3 regions of the Sinobacterium caligoides genome follow, and region 3 is predicted to be linked to each of the others. Evidence: predicted binding sites of a transcription regulator. Region 3 holds the regulator's gene; each other region holds the start of a gene.
The links. Region 3 encodes sigma-54, which starts transcription at its own class of promoters, with help from an activator protein. Its sites were predicted from a motif close to TGGCACANNNNTTGCNNT; they were not measured.
Positions count from the first base shown of each region.

Region 1 (5,207 bases), on a different contig from region 3:
CTAACGCCGGCACGTTGGCAGGCTGACAGTAGCCGATCAGTGCCCTCGACATTCACTCGCCAACAGCGACGATCCTCCTCGCTAACGAGTTCCGCATGTCCCGACATCGAGATCACACCTGCGGCGTGAAAAACGGTATCAACCCCCTCACAAGCCTGCTGCAAATCACTCTGTTCATTCAGCGAACCTTCGAGAAGTTCCAACCGTTGGTGCTCAATAGATTGATGCTGCTGATCAAACGAGCGCACCCGATAACCATTCTCCAGTAATTTTTGCACTAGCTGGGAGCCCAGCATCCCCGCTCCGCCGGTCACCAACACCCGCCCTAACGGCACCGTCTTCAATCGCTGCCGATCGTGGCTCTGTACACTCATCTAGCGTACCGTTCGATATGCATCGACACGCCCTCAGGTCCCATCACTGAGGCAAAGTATAGTCCTCTTAAAGCTTTTCGACCGCTAGCTCAACGCCTCAATCGCCTGGCTAAGCTTGTCGACAACCACTACCGTCATGCCCTCGATCGGCGACCTCGGCGCATTGGCTCGTGGCACGATGGCGCGCGTAAAGCCGTGCTTTGCAGCCTCGCTTAGCCGCTCCTGCCCGCTAGGCACCGGTCTTATCTCACCCGATAACCCCACCTCACCGAAGACCACTAAATCTCTCGGCAGCGGGCTATCGCGAAAGCTCGAAACCACCGACAACAATAGCGCCAAATCGGTCGCAGTCTCGAGCACCTTTACACCGCCGACAACATTGATGAAGACGTCTTGGTCACCAATCATCAGGCCACCGTGACGATGCAACACAGCCAACAACATACCTAAGCGGTTCTGGTCGAGGCCGACAGCAACACGTTTCGGGTTTGCCCCCTGGCTCTCATCGACAAGCGCTTGCAGCTCAACCAGTAGCGGCCGAGTACCCTCCCAAATCACCATCACGATGCTACCCGAGCTAATCTCCTTGCCACGTGAGAGAAAGATGGCCGACGGGTTCTTCACCTCTTTCATGCCCAGCTCTGTCATCGCAAAGACACCTAACTCGTTGATCGCACCAAAACGATTCTTCTGCCCACGTAACGTACGATATCGGCTATCACTACTGCCCTCCAATAAAATAGAGCAGTCAATCATATGTTCCAGCACCTTCGGTCCCGCCAGCGAACCGTCCTTCGTCACGTGCCCCACGAGAAACAAAACCGTGCCGGTCTGCTTGGCGAAGCGGGTGAGATAGGCCGCCGACTCCCGTACCTGCGATACGCTTCCCGGAGCAGAGCTGATATCCGCCAGGTGCGTCGTCTGAATAGAGTCGACCACCAACACCTTCGGCTTATGTTGCTCGGCGGCAAAAATAATCTGCTCGACACTAGTTTCCGTGAGCATCTGTAGCTTAGCGGTCGGCAAGCCCAAACGATTGGCACGCATCGCTACCTGCTGCAAAGACTCCTCACCGGTGACGTAAAGCGCTGGTATTTGCTCCGCTAGGTAGCACATCGTCTGCAATAACAGAGTGGACTTTCCTGCCCCCGGGTGGCCACCGACGAGGATCGCAGAGCCAGGTACCAGACCACCACCAAGCACACGATCGAACTCAAACATGCCACTGGAGATACGCGGCATCTCAGCTAGGTTGATCTCCGCAAGAGTCGCTACTTTCGCAGAACTCACTCCGGCATAACCGCTACGACTTGCGCCTGCCGTCGTTGGCGCAGGACCTATACGTACTTCGCTCAAGGTGTTCCAAGCGCCACAATCGCCACACTGCCCCTGCCACTTGCTGTAGTCCGAACCACAGTCACTGCAAACATAGGCCGTCGTCTTTTTCTTTGCCACTTAAATCACCCTAGACTATCCATCAATCGCGCTCATACTCGACAACTGTACCAGCGATGTCAACTGCCGCCACTCAGCTCAACCGCCATGATACTAGAACGAGTTGAGAGAGAGGGTAACCCCCTTACATCTGCTTACTGCCATAAACTGGAAAAACACCTATCGCCAGCATAGTCTACAATCTGTTCAAGACATGTCATCTGTCAGTCAATTTTCACTCTCTTGGCTGGTATCGAGATGAAGCGCATCGTAGAATACGCGGTTCGAATGTAGATTTCCGGGCCCCATGAATATGCCACTTTCTCTAGTGCAGCAGCGCAACATTGTTATCCCAAGCCGCCTAGCCGAGCAAATAGGTCTAGAGTGCGCCGTGCTGCTGCAAGCGCTAAGTGATTATGCGCTGCACGCTGAGAACCCTGAGCAAGGGGGCTTTCGTTGGCTGCAGCTACCTAAGAGCAAGCTGCTCGCATTACTCCCCTTCTGGACAGAAAATGATATTCAGCGCATTAGTGACCAGCTTCGTGACGCTGGTCTCATTCGCTTAGACTCTCCACAGCTGGCCCTAACTGACCACTACCGTTTTGCCCTCAACCAAAGCAGCACACCCAGCAAGAATCGCAGCACTAGCACACGCAGCACCATAAGCCGTAACCTGCCCAATTTTACACCGCGCAAGCGCCAGCTAACGCCAAACGCCACGTCTCCCCCCCCTATGCGAGATAGCCATAACGCAGTCAGAGATACGCAGACTTCAACAGGAGAGTCCGAGCACCGCTATTCAGCCCAACAGCGGAATAATAACAGCGGCGTTAACAACCTCCAGCAACGTACTATTGCCCCCAGCTGGCCAACACTCGGGGCCAAGAATAACGGCCAGTTAATTCCCTCCGACTGGCGGCCCAGTGAAAGTAAGATTCAACAACTCAGCGTCATCCATGGCGTACCTGTCGAGTTCTGCCAACAACAGGTTGGCGAGTTCGTCACCTACTGGCTCGATGCCGCCGAGCGACACGTCAGCTGGGAGAGTAAGTTTCACCGTCACATCGTTAAAGAGTGGCAGTATCAGCAGGTTCGCAACAATCAGCAACAGCTCAAAAAACAGAATAAACAAGAGCGCCAAACGGCCGCCGCCGCCGACCTTAACGACTGGCAGCCCAATGCTGAAGCCGTTGAGATCATGCTTCGCGATGGTGTCGATCACGACTTCATCTTCAACGCCGTGCCAGAGTTTATTCTCTATTGGCGCGAGCGTGATTCCGGCGCTGGTCAGTGGAACACCAAGTTTCTACAACATATTCGCATCACCTGGGCGCGCTATAGCGCCACCATTGACAACGACAGCTTGCCACAACTAATGCCCGGCAACTGGTCTCCGAGCGCCGACGCTCTCGACGTATTACGCATGGCCAACATCGATCTCACCTTCGCGGAGAGCCTGATCGGTGAATTCGTGATATTCTGGCGTGACAGCCAACAGCCACAGCGCTCTTGGAACTCTAAATTCATTCAGCACGTGAAGCACCACTGGGCGCGACGCCACCAACTGGAAGCGAAAAATGTCGGATCCCAAGGACATCAAAACTTTACTGGCAAAGACCAACGCAGCCTTGTCGAAAAACACACCGACTCAAGCTGGGCCGACGACCTCTAAAAGTAAGCAGCATACAGCTCCCGACAAGGATGCTGTCATTGCCGCAGTCAACCAGATGTTCGCCGAATTCGACTTGGTCTACCACAACCAGTTTCGCAACGCCTTCCCAACGGCAGAAAAGCTGCACTACGCCAAGAAACTATGGTTCAACAACCTAAAGCACCTCAGCGCAGAAAGCATTATTCAAGCCACTCATCAGGCGATCAGAGAGTCCGATTTTCTACCGACTGTGCACGGTATTTTAAAACACTGTAGCGCCCTCGACAGCTTGGGCCTACCGGACGTCCGCTCCGCCTACGTCGAAGCCTGTAACGCACCGAAGCCCCGACGCAGTCATCAATGGAGCCACCCTGCCGTCTATTTTGCCGGCCAGCAGACCGACTGGTTCTTGATCGAAAGCGGTAGCGAATACAAGGTATTCCCTATCTTCAAGGGACATTACGATCGTCTCTGCGAGAGAGTCAGGCAGGGCGAAGAGCTCGTCGTCGAGCCGCCTCTTGCGTTGCCAGAGACGATCAATCGCCCTCTCAACAGCGAGCAGAGACGCGCCGCCCTCGACAAACTAAAGCAAGATACCGAACTTTAGCAGCCTGCCCCCGCCCGGGGGCCTGCCTCAGCCTAACTATCCTCAGCCCCCTTTCTTTCAGGCCCCCCTGCCCCCTCTAGTTCTCGCTAAAGTCACTCACTCCTATAACAATGCCTAAAAATAGCGCACAGCAATGGTGCATGCACAGTGCCGTACCGCCAACGGCCCCCTACGACGCTCTATCTCCCTCGGGGAAAAATGTAAGCACTTATAAAGTAATGAGAAATTATGAGTGGCACAATTTCTGCTTTATATCTAACAATAACAACTTTAAACAAATAATGATTAGCCCTAGAGGACCTTCAATAATGAGCGAGCAAAAATTAAACTTGCTGAATTTTTCAGACAGTTCGATCAAGACGCTGCACATCTCCTGGTTTGCCTTCTTCCTTACCTTTGTCATGTGGTTCAGCTACGCACCGATGAAACCCTTCATCGTCGAGGCCTTCGACCTCTCCAACGCACAGTGGAAGGCGTTACTCATACTCAACGTCGCACTCACCATCCCCGCCCGCATCATCATCGGCATGCTTGTTGATAAGTTTGGCCCACGTATCGTTTACAGCTTATTACTAGCAATTTCCGCCGTGCTCTGTTGGTGCTTTGCCTTCGCGCAGACTTATGAGCAACTGGCTCTATTCCGCTTCCTCTGCGGCTTTACTGGCGCCGGTTTTGTCATCGGTATCCGCATGGTCGGTGAGTGGTTTCCGGCTAAGAGCGTCGGCCTCGCCGAAGGCGTCTATGGCGGCTGGGGCAACTTTGGTTCCACCATTGCTGCCTGGACACTGCCCGCCATCGCTGCCTACATCTACGGCGGTGACGATGGCTGGCGCTACGCCATTGCCACCACCGGTGCCGTGGCTATGGTATACAGCGCGATATTCTATAGCGTAGCTCGCAACACCCCCGCCGGTTCCACCTACTTTAAACCGAAGAAAAGTGGCGGCTTAGAGGTTAGTAACAAACGAGATTTCTGGTTTTACATCGCGATGAACATCCCTATGTACATCGCTCTAGCCGTGTTGACCTGGAAACTATCTCCCACCGGCGTAGGCTTACTCACCGCAGTAACCGCTAACATTCTCTGGGCTATCTTGGCTGCTATCTTTTGCTTTCAGTTCTACCAGATCTATCAAGTTAA
Region 1 covers NZ_RKHR01000004.1:777,710-782,916, forward strand. Annotated here, with positions in the region: gene EDC56_RS10190 (NAD-dependent epimerase/dehydratase family protein) at 1-374, opposite strand, end outside; gene radA (DNA repair protein RadA) at 459-1,829, opposite strand; gene EDC56_RS10200 (DnaT-like ssDNA-binding domain-containing protein) at 2,116-3,480, shown strand; gene EDC56_RS10205 (replication protein P) at 3,386-4,066, shown strand; gene EDC56_RS10210 (NarK family nitrate/nitrite MFS transporter) at 4,375-5,207, shown strand, end outside.
Region 1: EDC56_RS10210 (NarK family nitrate/nitrite MFS transporter) is a predicted target of sigma-54. The motif match lies at 4,300-4,317, and genes of this name have one in related genera.

Region 2 (5,207 bases), on a different contig from region 3:
GGCAGACTATTCAAACAACAAGCTTTAGTCCAAACGCTGCAGTGATGTTGCATCTGTTGGTTAAGGTTGATCGTCGTGTCCCGGTGTTGTGGATTGACTCAGGTTATAATACTCGTGATACCTATTTAGTTGCGGAGCAATTGACGGAAGATTTACAGCTGAATCTGCAGAGCTATGCACCGTTAATGACGACGGCTCGCCGTGATGCAATGATGGGGATACCAACGCTGGACGATGAGGCTCTGCACAAGGAGTTTACTCGTCAAGTGAAGTTGGAGCCCTTTCAAAGAGCGTTAGAGCAGCATAAGCCCGAAGTATGGTTAACGGGTATACGCAATAATGAGACGGCGTTTCGCGAAACGTTGGATGTCGTCTCTTGGGATAGCCGTGGTATTTTGAAGGTTGCGCCAATATTCTATTGGGATGATAAGCAGGTCGATAGCTATATGGCAGAGAATAAGCTGCCTAGCTGTAAGCGTTATTTTGATCCGACCAAGGTTGAAGATAAGCGCGAATGTGGTTTGCATACTGGCGGTTGATAAGTTTAGGTCGTTGATAAAAGCCTCATATGAGGCTTTTTTGCTAATTTTTCTCTATATTAGGCTGCGTAAAACATAGGTGCTTGTTTTGCAGTACTTTTGTCGGCGAGAAACCCCTCGTCTTTTAGCTGCTTGAGGGCGCAGGAGATCGCTTCTTGGTGTTTTTTTTCTAGAGCACTCATGGTTCTTTCGTGCTTACTTTTCTCTTTTCTGCTCAATTCGTTCCAATCATCACGAACAGGTATGTGGTTGGTTGCAAGCGCAACGTCGTTAAAAATTTGATAGGGCCTTCTCTGTTCTTCGTTGTAACCCATAAAGTCCATTAAGCCGTTGATGCGGATACTAGCTTCGATAGCCCCTACTTGTTGGTCGATGGCTCCCAGGGTAAGCAGACGTATACTTTCTTGCGCGTAGTCTCTTCGCTGTTGCTGGTCGGCGAGTACTTGCTCAACCATCTTTTTCTGGTCATTTTCTTTAATCTTTACAGCCTGTACTGACCGGTAGGCGAGGTAGCTGAGAATAATAACGATAATGACCCCTAAGCTTAATAATAGGTAGGCGTTGGCTTCGCTCATGATAATCGCTCGATGACAGAATGTGGCGGCGAATATAGCATATCTAGGGGTTTATCGAGAAGAGTCAAGAAGATTTGTTATAAAATCAATTACGTGAGGTTTGTCGTTAAGGGGCGTGTTGCGATAGCTATCGAAAAATGAATCCTGTGCGAGCTTGCTAGTGAGTTTTATGTGTTGAGGTCTTATTGGTGCATATTAAGTGGATATGATGTCGATGTACTATGCAGTGATGATTGCTGGGGGGAAGTTGGCTAATATCTGCAGCGACATATAGCAGTATTCAATTCTAATAAGATAGATATCGACATGGAGTCGCTAACATGGAAGTACACTTTAGGTGGACGGTGGTGGTATTGGCATTGTTTGCGGGCTTTGAGGCATCGGCAACCTCGTTAGATTTCACACGTAGTTCGGGCAAGGTTTCGGTCCTTGAGCGTGATTTTGAGGGTATCGTTTTGTCGGTGACTGCGAAGAGGCGGGGGCGCAATGCAGATGTGACTGGCAATCGAGGGGGGTTGGGGGTCAATGGTGGGGTGAGTCACTTTCAGTCCTGGGGGCGAGAAAAGATGGTGTTTAGCTTTACTGAGGCAGTGAATTTAAGTTATTTGACTTTTGATTCAATGACTTGGAATGACTGGTCGGGTGAGGATAAGGTCCGTTATAGCGATAGTCGTGGCATTTCAGTGCTATTGAAAGGGAGTAATTGGCGCTGGGACTTAGGGGCAGAAGGGATTACTTCTTTTACTTTAGAGGCGAAAGGCTTTCTGACAAGCACGTTTATTGCGGATATTGATGTGGAGCCGGTGCCCCTACCAAGTGCTGCCTGGTTATTCCTGTCGGCGATCCTAGGAGGAGCTAGCCTAGCGCGAGCCCGTAGTTCTGCTGTTTAATAAATTCGCTATCAGGCTCAGTGAGCGATTCGTCATGGGTGGTCGGAACTATATACAAAAGCTTGGTGCATAGAAACTCGACTGAGCTGTGACGGCGTTGATATTTGTGAGGGGTACACTTCACAGAACTTACGTTCTATATCTAGAAAGTGACGTAAATATCTTAAACTCAAATAGTTATAGAATTTAAGCGCTGTCGATATTAATTACAAGAGTCGTGCAGAAGGTTTTTTTGTCCGCGTAACGTATTGATAAGCCACGGCTTCAATTAATTGCGTTGTTGGCCTAATAATTGCTCTTACTATAGTTAGGGCATAGTTTTAACACCTTAAAGACACTACGTATATTTATGTCGTGGGCTGGCTTGTTGTAGCAGAAGGTGTTTAGTGTTTGCTGCTTTTAAAAGGGTGGCTGTTAATTCTAAGAACGATAAATATAAAGTGTTAACGGGAGTTATTGGTATGAGTTTTCAAATTAAGTTGTCTGTAGCGTCATTGGCGTTAGCGGCGAGTTTTGCTACCACTGCCGCAACGATTGATTTTACCGGTGGGGCTGGTAATGCGCCGGCTTTTAATCAGGTGATCGGCGACGGTACCACAATGGCGGTGAGTGGTACTCGTAAGGGGCGTGATGCCAACATTACTATGAACCGGGGTGGGCTAGGTGTTAAGGGGGGGGTGAATCACTTTCAGTCCTGGGGTCGAGAGACAATGACGTTTAGCTTTACTAGTGCGGTAAGGCTAAACAGCCTGACGTTTGATAGTGGGACATGGAACGATTGGACCGGAAAGGATCAGTTTCGTTATACGGATAGCTCTGGTTTTACAACGATTCTTAAGGGGGGGTCTAACTATTGGGAGTTGGGTGCCGATAATATAACATCGTTTACCTTATCTGCTGTGGGTAACTGGACGAGTAGTTTTGTCTCGGCGGTTGATGTTGAGGCAGTGCCTCTTCCTGCATCGGCATGGATGTTTGGCTCGGCGCTATTGGGCTTGGCAGGCATGGCTCGTCGCAAAGTAAAAAAATAGAAATTTTCTAAGTAATAAAAAAGCCGCTAAATAGCGGCTTTTTTATTGGCTTGATATCACTATTTTTTAATAATAACAGAAGAGCCGTGTCCGAATAGGCCCTGGTTGGCGGTGATGCCAACTTTGGCGCCATCGACTTGACGCTCACCTGCCTCTCCGCGCAACTGCCATGTTAGCTCGCAGATCTGAGCTAGTGCTTGTGCGGGTACTGCTTCACCGAAGCAGGCAAGCCCGCCCGAGGTGTTGACGGGGATGCGGCCGCCAATTTTGGTGTCGCCATTACGGATCAGCTGCGCGGCAGTGCCTCGCTCACAGAGTTGAAGGTCTTCAATCCAGTCGAGCTCAAGCGCTGATGAAAGATCGTAAACCTCGGCGATATCGACGTCGCTTGGGCTGATGCCGGCTTCCTCGTAGGCCTTGATGGGCAGCGAGGCGCGGAAACTCTGGCCTTCTACCATGGCGGCTGCAGCAGAGTCTGTTGCGATATCGGGCATCTCAACAACTGAGTTGGCAAAGCTTGGGGTGACGGTTGAGATGGCTGCGACACGGGGCGCGTCACCTTTGCCGATCTTTTTTGCATACTCGACGCTAGACACGATCATCGCTGCACCACCGTCGCTGGTGGCGCAGATGTTCATTAGGCGCAGAGGGTCGGCGACCATGGCCGATGCTCGTACATCTTCGAGGCTAAACTTCTTGCGATAACGTGCATAGGGGTTGGTGAATCCGTGCTCGGCGTTCTTTACCTTGACCATGCTGAAGTCCTCTTCGGTATCGCCGTAGATGTCCATGCGGCGTCGAGCGTAGAGGGCGAAGTAGCTCGGATTGGTGATGCCAAGGTAGAAGCGTAACCAGTCGGGGTCATCGGGCCGGTAGCCCTTTGCGGGAGCGAGAAAGCCTTTCGGTGTCGTGTCGGCACCTACTACGAGGCAGACATCAGCTTGGCCTGAGAGGATTTTTGCACGAGCGGCGGCGAGGGCTTGAGAGCCGGATGCGCAAGCGGCATAGGAGGTGTTTACTTCGGCGCCTTGCCAGCCTAACGCTTGGGCGAAGGTGGCGCCTGCAACATAGCCGGGGTAGCCGCAGCGCATGGTGGCAGCGCCGGAGACAAACTGCACGTCGTTCCATTCTATGCCAGCATCTTTAATCGCATCGCGAGCGGCCTTGACGCCGTATTTGGTAAAGTTGTGCCCCCATTTACCCCATTGGTGCATGCCTACGCCGAGAATTGCAATTTCATCGCTCATTATTATGTCCTGTCAAATTTATCAGTATCGCTAGTGCTGTATTACTAGGCTTTAGTGCGCTGTTCTTGTCGCGGCACTATGAATCTGTCATTAGGCTGGGTTGCTAACGGGCTTCCATTTCCATGTGATTTTATCATTCTCCTCATCCTCATATAGAGTCTCTAAGCACAGTTCAACCTCCATGCCGACCTTGAGATCTGCAACAGTGACGCCCTCGATTGCTTGTCCAAGGATGATCATCTTTTCTTTGTCGAGCTCAACGGCAGCGATGGTATAAGGGACGAAGGGGTCGGCGGCGACGAAGGGTTCGGGTGGCTTGTAGCAGGCGTTGGTGTAGGACCAGATCTTACCGGTGCGGCTCAATTCCACCTCGTCGAAGCTCTCGCTTTCGCAACTAGGGTTTTTACAGAAACTTGTCAGCTTTGGGAAATAGTAAGTGCCGCATTCGCTACAGCAGGTGCCGATCAGGTGTGGCGCTTTCTGATCCATGGTATACCAACCTTCGATGGCGGCAACTTGCGGTTTCTGGCTCATAACGTCTCCTTGTGAAACGGGGCTTATCGATAGTGTCACAAATATAGTGGTGCCGAGCGAGGCTCCTCATGAGGGCTGAGCTCTCAGGGTGAGGAGTTGGTCGTATGGCGCTATGTCGATGAATAGTTTTTATAGTCTCCGCTAGGTTACTACTTAGTTCTCGTCGACATCAATACAGGGCTGAAGCAGAGGGGAGATTATGGCGTCTTTTTAATATAAACAGGGTAAGGGCATTAGGTATGCAGTGTAGCTGCCTGCTGTCTATTTTTGTCAGCGAAGTTGACCGCTAATGTCCTTGTTGTTAACAACCTTTTTATCAATCATTGTGAGTATGGAGGTCGTGTTTCGATACGGCTCAAGCCGATGTCGCTGAAACGTATGGTGGCAGGCT
Region 2 covers NZ_RKHR01000003.1:896,053-901,259, reverse strand. Annotated here, with positions in the region: gene EDC56_RS04100 (phosphoadenosine phosphosulfate reductase domain-containing protein) at 1-539, shown strand, start outside; gene EDC56_RS04095 (DUF2489 domain-containing protein) at 599-1,114, opposite strand; gene EDC56_RS04090 (hypothetical protein) at 1,435-2,004, shown strand; gene EDC56_RS04085 (VPLPA-CTERM sorting domain-containing protein) at 2,466-3,035, shown strand; gene EDC56_RS04080 (lipid-transfer protein) at 3,095-4,282, opposite strand; gene EDC56_RS04075 (Zn-ribbon domain-containing OB-fold protein) at 4,373-4,816, opposite strand.
Region 2: EDC56_RS04085 (VPLPA-CTERM sorting domain-containing protein) is a predicted target of sigma-54. The motif match lies at 2,286-2,303, and genes of this name have one in related genera.

Region 3 (5,207 bases):
CTTCCTGTAGAGCCGTGTGTTGATTGCTCAAGGGGTGCTTTCTACGCGTCTCGCTAAAGCGCTGAATGAGGCGGCTATCAGCTGCATCGAGATAGATGATAGAAGTATCAAGCTCCTCTGGTATGGCTTTCATTACATGGGGAAACTCGGAGAGACTGTGAGAGTTGTTGCGGGCGTCAATGCAGACGGCCAACCTCTCGTGCTCAGGGGATGAGTTGGCATGCGTCTCGCTAATGAGTGCGGGTAGTAAGTAAGCAGGCAGGTTGTCGATGCAGAAGAAACCAGCGTCCTCTAGTACATTTAAGGCGGTGCTCTTTCCCGATCCAGAGCGGCCACTAATCACTACGAGTCTCATCTGCCTATGTCCTTTTTCTCATTTTCATTATGTTAAAGGCCGTTATTAATAAAGCCTAAGCGGAGGTGACGATATTAATGGCTGCGTCGAATAACTCTTGATTACTGCTGGCGTCACGGAGAGATTGGCAATAGTCTTGGTTGTTAAACTGTTCCGCAAGTAGAGAGAGCGCCTGTAGATGCTGATCGCAAGCCTCTTCCGGTACCAATAAAACAAAGAACAGATCGACGGGCTGATTATCAATTGCGTCGAAATCAATGGCTTGTTTTAGTTTAAAGAGGGCGCCAGTGATGGTAATGCAGTTGGGAACTCGACAGTGTGGGATTGCTATGCCATGCCCAATACCTGTGCTTCCGAGGCGCTCCCTAGCTTTTAAGCGCTGAAAAAGCTCCTCGGCATCGAACGCGCTAATGTCGTTACAGATAAACTCAGAAATAGTTTCGAGGAGTCGTTTCTTCGACGACCCAGGAGCATCACAATAAGTGCGCTCTACAGTAAGAATATTAGGCAGCTGCATAATGATCAATATCTAGAGTGGCTAACGGAGGCCGTGATTATTCGACGTGGATTTTTCTTTATACTTTAACAGTTGACGATCAAGCTTGTCGGCTAATAGATCAATGGCGGCATACATATTACCGCTCTCCGAAGAGGCGACAAGGCTGCTTCCAGTTACATGGAGGCTGGCGTCTGCTTTGTGCCGTGTTTTTTCTATCGATAAAGTAACGGATGAGGAGGTTATCAGATCTGAGTGACGATCTAAACGATCAAATTTACCGACAACGTAGTCATGTAGCGCGTTAGTAACTTCTAGGTGATGACCGCTGATGTTGATTTGCATATATATTCCTCTCTGTTGTATCGGTATAGCTGCATATCGGTATGCGACTTTGCTGAGCATTTTTGATTGCATGCGTTGTCGCTTGTTAATGGCTCACTCTAATTTTTTGTTATTTTTCGTCTATAAATTGTAGCTAACATATGCTGACTTTAAACCAGCTGTTTACGCTCGTTGGATGGAGGAATCATCATCGACTCGCGGTATTTGGCTATTGTTCTGCGTGCGACCTTGATTCCTTGTTCGGCAAGGAGTTTTGTTATTGCATTATCGCTCAATGGCTTACGTTGGTTTTCGGCGTTTATTAACTTCTTGATAATGGCGCGGATGGCGGTGGAGGAACACTCGCCACCGCTCTCTGTGCTGACGTGGCTAGAAAAGAAGTACTTGAGTTCGAAGATGCCGCGCGGTGTGTGCATGTACTTCTGAGTAGTGACTCGGGATATCGTCGACTCATGCATTTCGACAGCTTCAGCAATGTCCAGCAGCACCATAGGTTTCATGGCCTCCTCACCGTAGTCAAGGAAACCCTGCTGTAGTTCGACAATTTTGCTAGCCACTTTCATTAGTGTTTCATTACGACTTTGTAAGCTTTTTAACAGCCAGCGGGCCTCTTGTAGGTTGTCCTTAAGAAAGGTGTTGTCACTACTGCTATCGGCACGCTTAATCAGTGCGGCATAGTTTCCGTTGATACGTATGTTTGGTGAAACATCAGGGTTTAATTCTACTTGCCAGTGCTCAGCAGTTTTCCGCACGAAGACGTCCGGTACAATGTACTGGGTATCCTCCTCATTGATATAGTCACCAGGCCTAGGGTTAAGGCTTTGTATTAGTGCGATAACTACTTTTAACTGTGGCTCTTTTATCTTGGCACGACGCATCAGTTGGGCGAAGTCCCGATTACCCAATAAAGGAAGGTAATGAGTGATCACCTTCCTTGTTTCCGCCAACAAAGGGGTATCTTCCGGTAGTTGGTTCAGTTGTATTAATAGGCATTCTTTTAGGTCGTGTGAGGCAACGCCGGGGGGGTCAAATTGTTGTACGCGGTGGAGTACGGCCATCACCTCGTCAAGCTCTACCGGGGAGGCGAGGTCAAGCCCTGCGTGAATCTCCTCGGCGCTCAAAGAGAGCATGCCGGAAGGCTCTACGGCATCGATGACCGACATGGCAATAACTCGGTCGGTATCTGACATAGGGGTGAGATTGAGTTGCCAGAGTAGATGATCGTGAAGCGTTTCTGACTGGCTATTGCGTGAGTCAAAATCGAAGTCGTCTGTCGCGGTACCGGCACTACCGCCGGTGTTTTGATAGACATCATCCCACTGAGTGTCGACTGGCAAATCGGGAATGGTGTCCGGTTGAGACCAGTCGATATCGTCGTGGCTGGTATCTGCGCTAGGGTCTGTTGGCTCCGTTTTTTTATGTTCCTCTGTGCTCTGGCATGGTCCTTCTTGAGAGCTGTTTAAAGCCTCGAGGTTATTTTCGCTACTCAGCCCTCCCTGACTGTTATCATCTTCACTGATTTCGAGCATTGGGTTTGATTCAAGAGCTTGTTGAATCTCCTGCTGTAAGTCGAGTGTCGATAGTTGCAGCAGACGGATAGCCTGCTGTAACTGCGGGGTCATGGTGAGCTGTTGACCCATCTTTAATTGAAGTGACTGTTTCACTACGTCAGTGTCTCCTGAGCAGCCAGAATGAAAGAAAATAAGAAGCGGGCTGCCGTCGCGTTGTGTATCTGAGGACTGTGTCTGTTGCCAGGCGGGTGGTCGATGGCTGCTTAGGTGTAGAGGTTATTCGGCAGCCGGTGACGGTGATGTAACCCATAATAATACAGTCGTTTTTATAAGTATCCGCGGTCAGTTTAGCGAGCCTAGCTCTGGCAGGCAAACTTTAGGCCGGTTTTGTTGCTGCAGTTGTGCGCAACTTAGAGCTTGAACTGTTCACCTAGGTAGACTTTGCGAACCTGCTGATTGGCGAGTACTGCATCGGCATTGCCCTCAGCGATAATATAGCCTTCGCTGACAATATAGGCTTTATCGCAGATGTCGAGAGTTTCGCGTACATTATGATCGGTAATCAGTACGCCAATGCCCTTGGACTTTAGGTGATTAACAATTGCCTTTATCTCATTGACGGAGATAGGGTCGACACCCGCAAAGGGCTCGTCAAGCAAGATGAATTCGGGTTCGGTAGCCAGAGCTCGGGCTATTTCAACGCGCCGCCGCTCGCCACCGGATAGCGACATGCCGAGGCTCTTGCGGATATGGGTAATATGAAACTCTTGCAGTAGCCCTTCCATTTTACTACGTCGCTGTTGGCGATTAAGGTCGTGACGGGTCTCCAGTATAGCGAGCAAGTTGTCCTCAACGGAAAGTTTGCGAAAAATAGAGGCTTCTTGTGGGAGATAACCGATGCCGAACTTTGCTCGTCCGTGCATGGGCTCGGCAGAGATGTTGATGTCGTTGATCCAGACCTGTCCTGCATCCTGGGGGACGATACCGACAACCATGTAGAAGCAGGTTGTCTTGCCTGCACCGTTGGGGCCGAGGAGTCCTACTACCTGGCCGCTCTCGATGGAGAGAGAAACATCTTTGATGATTTTTCTGCTCTTATAAGCTTTCGCTAAATTATCTGCTCTAAGCGTTGCCATTGGTTATTCTTCGTCTGATAGCGGTGGTTGAGAGGGCGAAGGCTGCTCAGGCGTTTTCTCTGGCGCTGAGTGTGCTTTGTTGTTGGTTTGGCTCGGTGGAATAACGACGTGTACACGGTCGTCGCCGCTTGTGGCTTCAGCGCTACCTTTGGCTTTGATAATTTCCTCGCTAATTAAGTACTCTATGCGCTCACTTTTCACTAGAGTGCCGTCTTGAGTGATGCTGGCATTCTTGGTCAGGATCAATAAGTCTTTGTCAGAAAAGTAATCGATGACTTCGCCTTGAGCATAGACAATCTGTTGCCCTACTTCGGGCAGTTGTTGTAAGTGTGCAGGCTTGCCAATAGCTTGAATTTTAGAAAGATCTCCATTCGCTTGATAGATAACGAGCTTGTCTGCAGTAATGTGGAGGCTACCTTGATCGAGTTTGACATTACCAATGTAAGTGGTAACAGCTGTTTTCTCATCGCGTTCGAGTCGGTCGGAGTATATGTGGATTGGTTGGTTTCTGTCACTCGGAAGTGCGTTAACAATGCTGCTCAAGCAAAGGCAAAGCAAAAGGCTGCTGAGAGCGAGTCTGTTATGGCGCATAGACGGTGTGTACTCCTGATAGAAGGGAGAGGAAGTTTAGGTCGAGGTCTGCGTGTAGGCCGATGGCGTCTGTTTTGCCGCTGCCTTGTCGTATGGTGACGGGGGCTGAGGTGTCGGCGGTATTGTTTTTAGTGTCGATTAAAAGGCTTTGTGTCGTTAATGTCAGTACGCGATCCTGTTTGCTCGGAAATTGAGTCAATACCACGTCTTTAGTCAGTAAAATGACCTTTTTACTATTGATAGTGCCATGCTGTGCGACAGCTGTACGGTAGGGGGTACCTAACAGGAAGCTGGTTAGCTTCGGAGATTCGATGGTCGTTTGCTGATTGTAGTCATGATGAATGGCTTCACTCGCTAGGCCCTTGCTACGAATAATACCGTCGGGCCCATAACTTAAGAAATCAGCCTTGGAGATATACCACTCTGGACTAGTAATCGTATCGGCAGTGGTTAGTTCCTGTACTTTGCGGCTTGAAAGAAGATAGAAGGTGGCAATCGTAATGGCGACTACTGTCGCCACTAACGCTAGCTGTTGTTGGACTTGTCTTGAACGTCGACTCACGAAATGCTACCTGCAAATTTACTGGTTGAGTTGATTATATCAGCCCTGCTCGCAGTAGAGCGTGTAAATGTACGACGCCTTCTAGCTTGCCATTTTTATCGGTGACAACGACGGCTGTGATGGCCTTGTCTTCCATAATCTTTAGAGCGCTCGCAGCAAGCATATCGCCACTAACAGTTTGACAGCCTTTGCTCATAATTTGTTCAATCTT
Region 3 covers NZ_RKHR01000001.1:14,369-19,575, reverse strand. Annotated here, with positions in the region: gene rapZ (RNase adapter RapZ) at 1-355, opposite strand, end outside; gene ptsN (PTS IIA-like nitrogen regulatory protein PtsN) at 411-872, opposite strand; gene hpf (ribosome hibernation-promoting factor, HPF/YfiA family) at 894-1,196, opposite strand; gene EDC56_RS00105 (RNA polymerase factor sigma-54) at 1,346-2,860, opposite strand; gene lptB (LPS export ABC transporter ATP-binding protein) at 3,118-3,843, opposite strand; gene lptA (lipopolysaccharide transport periplasmic protein LptA) at 3,847-4,434, opposite strand; gene lptC (LPS export ABC transporter periplasmic protein LptC) at 4,424-4,996, opposite strand; gene EDC56_RS00085 (KpsF/GutQ family sugar-phosphate isomerase) at 5,031-5,207, opposite strand, start outside.